2 regions of the Oceanobacillus sp. B139/18 genome follow, and region 1 is predicted to be linked to the other one. Evidence: predicted binding sites of a transcription regulator. Region 1 holds the regulator's gene; the other holds the start of a gene.
What was found. Region 1 encodes LexA, which represses DNA repair genes until DNA is damaged. Its sites were predicted from a motif close to CGAACATATGTTCG; they were not measured.
Positions count from the first base shown of each region.

Region 2: a site for LexA is predicted at 1,429-1,442, ahead of recA (recombinase RecA). Genes of this name have one in related genera too.

Region 1 is NZ_JBVFXI010000001.1:555,030-558,583, forward strand. It holds gene spo0A (sporulation transcription factor Spo0A) at 173-955, shown strand; gene ACZSMY_RS02720 (hypothetical protein) at 1,225-1,488, opposite strand; gene lexA (transcriptional repressor LexA) at 1,700-2,320, opposite strand; gene ACZSMY_RS02730 (YneB family resolvase-like protein) at 2,709-3,365, shown strand; gene ACZSMY_RS02735 (DUF896 domain-containing protein) at 3,431-3,554, shown strand, end outside.
Region 2 is NZ_JBVFXI010000001.1:413,115-416,668, forward strand. It holds gene pgsA (CDP-diacylglycerol--glycerol-3-phosphate 3-phosphatidyltransferase) at 1-68, shown strand, start outside; gene ACZSMY_RS01970 (competence/damage-inducible protein A) at 65-1,312, shown strand; gene recA (recombinase RecA) at 1,511-2,554, shown strand; gene rny (ribonuclease Y) at 2,824-3,554, shown strand, end outside.

The DNA.
Region 1 (3,554 bases):
CGGATACAATAATACGTTGAAAATTGTGTCGAAAGTTGGTGAAAAAAAGAGAAAAACGAAGAATACTTGAGAAAATCGAAATAAATCAAAAGTTTTTTGATTTTAAAGAGGATATTTATGTTTTTTGTAGAATATGATATAGGTGCATAAAAAGCAAAAGGAGGATTTTTTAGTGAGTAAAATATCTGTGTGTTTTGTTGATGATAATCGTGAGTTAATACAATTAATGGAGGACTTTTTTGGGGAACAGGAAGAAATTGAAATTGTCGGAACAGCATTAAACGGAAGGGACTGCCTCCCGTTGATTGAAGAGAAAACACCGGATGTGCTGGTATTAGATATTATTATGCCGCATATGGATGGAATAGCTGTTTTAAATGAAATTAAAAAAATGGAATTAACTAAAAAACCACATATTATTATGTTGACTGCATTTGGTCAGGAAGAAGTGATGAAGAAGGCAGTTGATTTAGGAGCTTCTTATTTTATCCTGAAGCCGTTTGACATACAGAATCTGGCTGATCAAATTCTGCAGGTTCAGGGAAGTGCGGTTTCCAGAGTATCAAATGTGACGAAAACAAATATTGAAAGTAAGAAAAAGCAGGACCTGGAAGCGAATATAACCAATATTATTCATGAAATAGGCGTGCCTGCGCATATTAAAGGATATATGTACTTAAGAGAAGCAATTACTATGGTTTATAATGATATTGACCTTTTGGGGTCCATCACAAAAGTGCTTTATCCGGATATCGCCAAAAAATTCAATACAACTGCTTCCCGTGTAGAAAGAGCAATTCGCCATGCAATAGAGGTAGCTTGGAGCAGAGGGAATATTGATTCCATTTCAGCATTATTTGGTTACACCATCAATATTTCTAAAGCAAAACCGACGAATTCTGAATTTATTGCGATGGTAGCTGACCGATTACGATTGGAGCATAAGGTATCGTAATATGGCCTGCAAGTATTGACAAAAAGCTTTAAATAACTAGCAACCCGTATTGTCACAGAAGGAAATTATATAAAACCTGCCGATGCATCCAATAAACAGGAAGCAGTACAGCCATTTATGAAGAAAAGAGTTGTACAATTTTATTTGTTATAAGTAAATTGCAAAAATTGTGTTTTTAATAAATATTCTAAAAAGTTGGGACATTACTTATTTTGATTAGAACGGTTTTCTTTTTATAAAATGAAAGGCTGTGTATATGCTTTATTCACTTATCCAAGAATAAAAACAGCAACCTGGTACCAAAGTGCAAGAGCAATAATCACAAGAGCAGAAATGATTTTTATCAAATTCTTTTTGGAAAAATAGTTCTTGTCCGGGTAAACTTCTAAAAAAGTGACAATGATGAGAAGAGCTGATAAAAATGGCAGTGTTAAATAATCTGCAACCTTTGTTAAATAGATAATTCCCAGAATAAAGCTGATAATGGTGATTGGAAGATAAAGCCAGCGTTTCTTTTTTAACGTTTCAGTCAATTTTATACACTCCTTATACTTGTACTTTATATTAAGCATATTATGAATGGATTAATTTTATACTAGAAAAAAGGTTAACAGGCACATCTGACAAATGTGCCCGTTAACCTTTTTTGACTGGCCGATAAAATCACCTATAGAGGATGTTCTAACGTTTCTGCTATGTGCAGCTTATACTGCCCGCATGCTCCTGCTCTAAAGCACATTCCTTTTAGTGGATATGACGGTATAAGCCGATTACCTTGCCGAGAATAGATACGTTTTCGTAATAGAGAGGTTCCATCGTTGCATTTTCGGGCTGGAGGCGGAAACGGGTCTTTTCTTTAAAAAAACGTTTGACAGTCGCTTCATTTTCATCCGTCATTGCTACAACGATATCTCCATTATCCGCAGAGCTTTGCTGTTTTACGATAACCATATCTTTGTCGAGGATGCCTGCTTCAATCATACTGTCTCCATCAATGACAAGTACAAACAGATTATCCTCCGGTCCGGCAGAAGAGCTGGGAACGGGAATAAACTCTTCCACATTTTCAATCGCAGTAATCGGGATTCCGGCTGTTACCTTCCCTATTACAGGTACATAAATGGCCTTATCCTTAGGCGCATCATTCTCATTATTATATATGATCTCGATGGCACGAGGTTTGGTCGGGTCTCTCCGAATATATCCTTTGTTTTCTAATCTTTCTAAATGACCGTGAACAGTAGAGCTTGAAGCTAACCCGACAGCTACTGCAATTTCACGTACGGAAGGCGGATAGCCCTTCTGCTCTACTTGATCTTTAATAAAGTCAAAAATCATCTGCTGTCTTTTTGATAGTTTTGTCATGACTTACTCCCCTCTAGCATAGGTATTTGTTATTCATAGTATAGCATTGAATGAATCAATTTACAAACAAATGTTCTAAAAAGTATTGACAGGAACAGTTGTTCTGAATATACTATAGTAAGAACAACTGTTCCGGAACCAGATAAAATATCGAAGGGGAGTTTTAATATGTTTGAAAAACTGATGAAGTCTGATGCTTTTTATATTGTAGCTTTTATTATTGCGTTAATATTTTTATATACGATGATGGTTACAATTTAAGTGATTGACCAGACGACTGATTTCCTTGCTTATTTTGTAGAGAGCAAATATGCTGGTAAGACAGATTCTGTAAAGAATTGTCACCGAAAAGTTGAAAAAGAGCGGTTTATTATTGGAGGATAAAACATTGAGAACGATTATTTATTGTCGGGTAAGTACAGAAAAAGAAACACAAGAAACATCACTTCAAAGACAATATGAAGAGTTATCTGCGCTGGCCGATAAATTAAATTTTACGGTTGTGGATTGTATTCAGGAGAAGGCCAGCGGCTATGACATTGATAGAGATGGCATATTTAAGCTTCTTGATTATTTTTCTCATCAAGAAGCTGATTGTCTTTGTATTCAAGATGAAACAAGGCTTGGAAGAGGAAATACAAAAATTGCTTTATTTCATCAGCTCCGGAAAATTAATATCCCCATTTACACGGTTACCCATGAAGGAGAACTTGAGCTGAATGAAGCGGATTCGATGGTGTTGAACATCGTCGGTATAGTGGAAGAATATCAGCGTAAACTACATAATATGAAAATAAAAAGGGGAATGCGACGTGCTGTATCAAATGGGTATAACCCTCAAGAAAATTTACATCATATCAATCAATCCCCGGGAAGAGAACGCGCTGAAATTCCGATGGAAGAGATTGTGCGGCTGCGGCAGAATAAATTAACGTTTCAAGAAATCACAACAGTTTTAAAAGGACTTGGATTTCATGCATCAAAGGCAACCATCCATCGCCGCTACCAGGAATATATCAATTCCTTGAATGAAAGTGAATCGTGACGTAAGATAAAGAAACAGGAAGGTTATTTTAACTCCTGTTTTTTTAATCGAAGGAGGGGCAAGCTATGTTGTCTAAAGATAAATTAAATAGAATAAATATGTTAGCTAATAAAGCGAAAAGTGAAGGCTTAACAGAAGAAGAAAAAACAGAACAGCAAAATCTTCGAAAAGAATACCTGGCAAATGTAC
Region 2 (3,554 bases), 140 kb from region 1:
TATTCACCATCATTTCAGGGGTGGACTACTTTGTTAAAAACTGGAGTATAATGAGGGATTCGAAATGACAAAAAATTATCAAGCAGAAATCGTTGCAGTAGGGACAGAGTTATTGCTTGGACAAATAGCGAATACAAATGCACAGTGGCTGTCGGAGCAGCTGGCTACGTATGGAATAAATGTTTATAACCATACTGTGGTGGGAGATAATTTAGATCGTGTTGAACAGGCATTTCGTCTGGCGCAGTCACGTTCAGATATTGTAATTGTTACTGGCGGGCTGGGACCGACGGAAGATGACCTGACACGGGAAGGCTTTGAACAATTAACAGGCCTTGAAATTATAGAAGATAAAACAACAATGGAAAAGATAGAAAGCTATTATAAAGAGCGAAACCGCACGATGACACCGAATAATCGGAAGCAGGCCCGTGTTTTCAAAGGTGCCACTGTATTAAAAAATAATGCAGGGATGGCTCCGGGAATGTATATCGACTATCAGGATACGCATTGGTTCTTTCTGCCGGGCGTTCCTCGGGAAATGAAGCAAATTTCTTCAGAAGAGCTATTTCCATTTCTGGAAAACTTAACGGGTAAACAGCAGGTTATTCAATCTACTGTGTTGAAATTTATCGGCATCGGCGAATCCAATCTGGAGCATGAATTAACAGATATGATTCATGAACAGACAAATCCGACGATTGCTCCGCTGGCACAAGACCAAGGAGTGGTTATCCGGGTTACTGCGAGTGCTGCATCGAAGGCTGAGGCACAAAAACTGGTTGCAGATAAAAAACAAGAAATTTTAGCGCGTATTGGAGCATACTGCTTTGGTGAGGATGAGCAGACGATTGAGAATAAAGTAATGGAGCTGTTGGCAGAAAAAGGAAAAACATTAGCTGCCGCAGAAAGTTTAACAGGCGGATTATTCTCTAGCAATCTTGTATCGGCGGCTGGAGCATCGAATGTCTTTGCCGGCAGTCTGGTAACGTATCAGACAGCAGCAAAAGAAGCTTTATTGGGCTTGACGCCGGAATGGATTTCGGAATATGGGGTCGTAAGCAAGGAATGTGCCGAAGCAATGGCAGAGCAGGCTGCCACGAAATTAAATACACCTACCGCTATTTCCTTCACCGGAGTCGCTGGTCCGGAAACGCAGGAAGAAAAGCCGGTCGGACAAGTTTATATTGCCATTTACGATGAGGGGAAAATAGTGGAATCAAGTTCTATTCTTTTATCAGGCAACCGTAATAATATTCGTGAAAGAGCTGCTTTAAAAGGGTTTGAATTATTATATCAATATTTGAAATAAAAGTTTAAAAAAGGAAGTTTTAATAATTAACCCTTACCTGACTTAGAGATTTCCTTTTTTAATACGTTTTTACAAGTGATTTTAAATTTTAAGGCAAATTCTGTCTTGAAAATATAAGAACATTTATTCGTCTTTTTGCTTGTTAAATTGATGAAATCATTGTATGATGGATACAGATAGATAAAGGAGGAATTTTCGGTGAGTGATAAACAACAAGCTTTAGATATGGCTTTAAGACAAATAGAGAAGCAATTTGGTAAAGGTTCCATTATGAAAATGGGAGAGAATGAAATACCGAAGATTGCTACGATTCCAAGCGGATCGCTGGCTTTGGATGTATCCCTTGGAATTGGTGGATATCCAAAAGGAAGAGTAGTAGAAATATATGGTCCGGAATCTTCCGGTAAAACAACAGTAGCGCTCCATGCTATTGCAGAGGCGCAAAAACAGGGCGGGCAGGCTGCTTTTATTGATGCAGAGCATGCACTTGATCCTGTTTATGCAAGAGCGCTTGGTGTGAATATTGATGAGCTTTTATTATCACAGCCAGATACAGGGGAACAGGCTTTAGAAATTGCTGAAGCACTTGTACGAAGCGGCGCAGTAGATATTGTTGTCGTCGATTCTGTAGCAGCACTTGTACCGAAGGCAGAGATTGAAGGGGAAATGGGAGATTCTCATGTCGGCTTGCAGGCCCGGTTAATGTCACAGGCACTCCGTAAGCTTTCAGGAGCAATCAATAAATCGAAAACAACAGCTATCTTCATCAATCAGATTCGTGAAAAAGTAGGCGTGATGTTCGGGAATCCGGAAACAACTCCCGGCGGCCGTGCGTTAAAATTCTATTCCTCTGTGAGACTGGAAGTGCGCCGTGCTGAAACCCTTAAAATCGGCAATGACGCTGTAGGGAATAAAGCCCGTATTAAGGTTGTAAAAAACAAAGTAGCGCCTCCATTTAAGCAGGCAGAAGTAGATATTATGTATGGCAAGGGCATTTCAAAAGAAGGGGAAGTTCTGGATATTGGTTCAGACCTTGATATAGTACAAAAAAGCGGTGCCTGGTATTCTTATAATGGAGAACGGTTAGGTCAGGGCAGAGAAAATGCAAAACAATACCTGAAAGAAAATGAAGAAGTATTTGAAGAAATCAGCAAGACCATCCGTGATCACTATGAACTGGACAAAGAGCCGGAACAAAGTGAAGAAAAATCAAAAGAAGAGCAAGAAAGTCTGGACCTTTAATATAAACTAAAAAACCATAGTCAGTGCTATGGTTTTTTAGTATCTTCTAAAATACATATTCAGTATGTACGCAGATGATTTATCAAGATTTCCAATATATTATAATTTATATCGGGAGTTCCTTGACATTCAAGCTTGTGAGAATTAATATTAATAGTGTATAATTTTATAATTTGTATTATGAAATTACCTTTATTTTATGCATTTGAAAATGTGATATGCCGACAAATACGCAATTTACAATTTTATAGGCAATAGGAGGTGAAGTTATGAACACTGTGATTATTATCATCTCCATTTTGCTTGCTCTAGTCGTCGTATTTGTTGTTGGTTATCTGGTACGTAAATCTATTGCAGAAGCTAAAATTTCTAGTGCGGAAACCTTAGCGAAACAAATTATGGAAGAAGCACGCAGAAATGCAGATACTGCTAAGAAAGAGGCGCTTCTAGAAGCAAAAGATGAGAATCATCAGCTTCGGAGCCAAGCCGAAGATGAGATTCGTGAGCGTCGTATGGAAGCTCAGAAGCAAGAAAATCGTCTGATGCAAAAAGAAGAAAATCTGGACAGAAAAGGTGAAACATTAGACAAACGTGAGGTTCTGCTCGAACAGAAAGAACAAACTCTTGTGGAACAACAACAACAAATGGAAGAAATGAAAAGCAAAGTGGAAGCTATGAAAGACGAGCAGCAAGCTGAGCTTGAGCGCATTTCAGGATATACAACCGAGCAGGCGAGACAAGTTATTTTAGAGCGCATCGAAAAAGAAGTACAGCATGAATCAGCAGTCATGATTAAAGAAGCTGAAAATCGTGCGAATGAGGAAGCTGATAAGAAAGCAAAAAATATCTTATCGCTTGCACTGCAAAGATGCGCAGCTGACCACGTTGCTGAAACTACGGTTTCTGTTGTGAATTTGCCGAATGATGAGATGAAAGGCCGTATTATTGGACGGGAAGGCCGAAATATCCGTACCTTAGAAACATTGACAGGAATTGATTT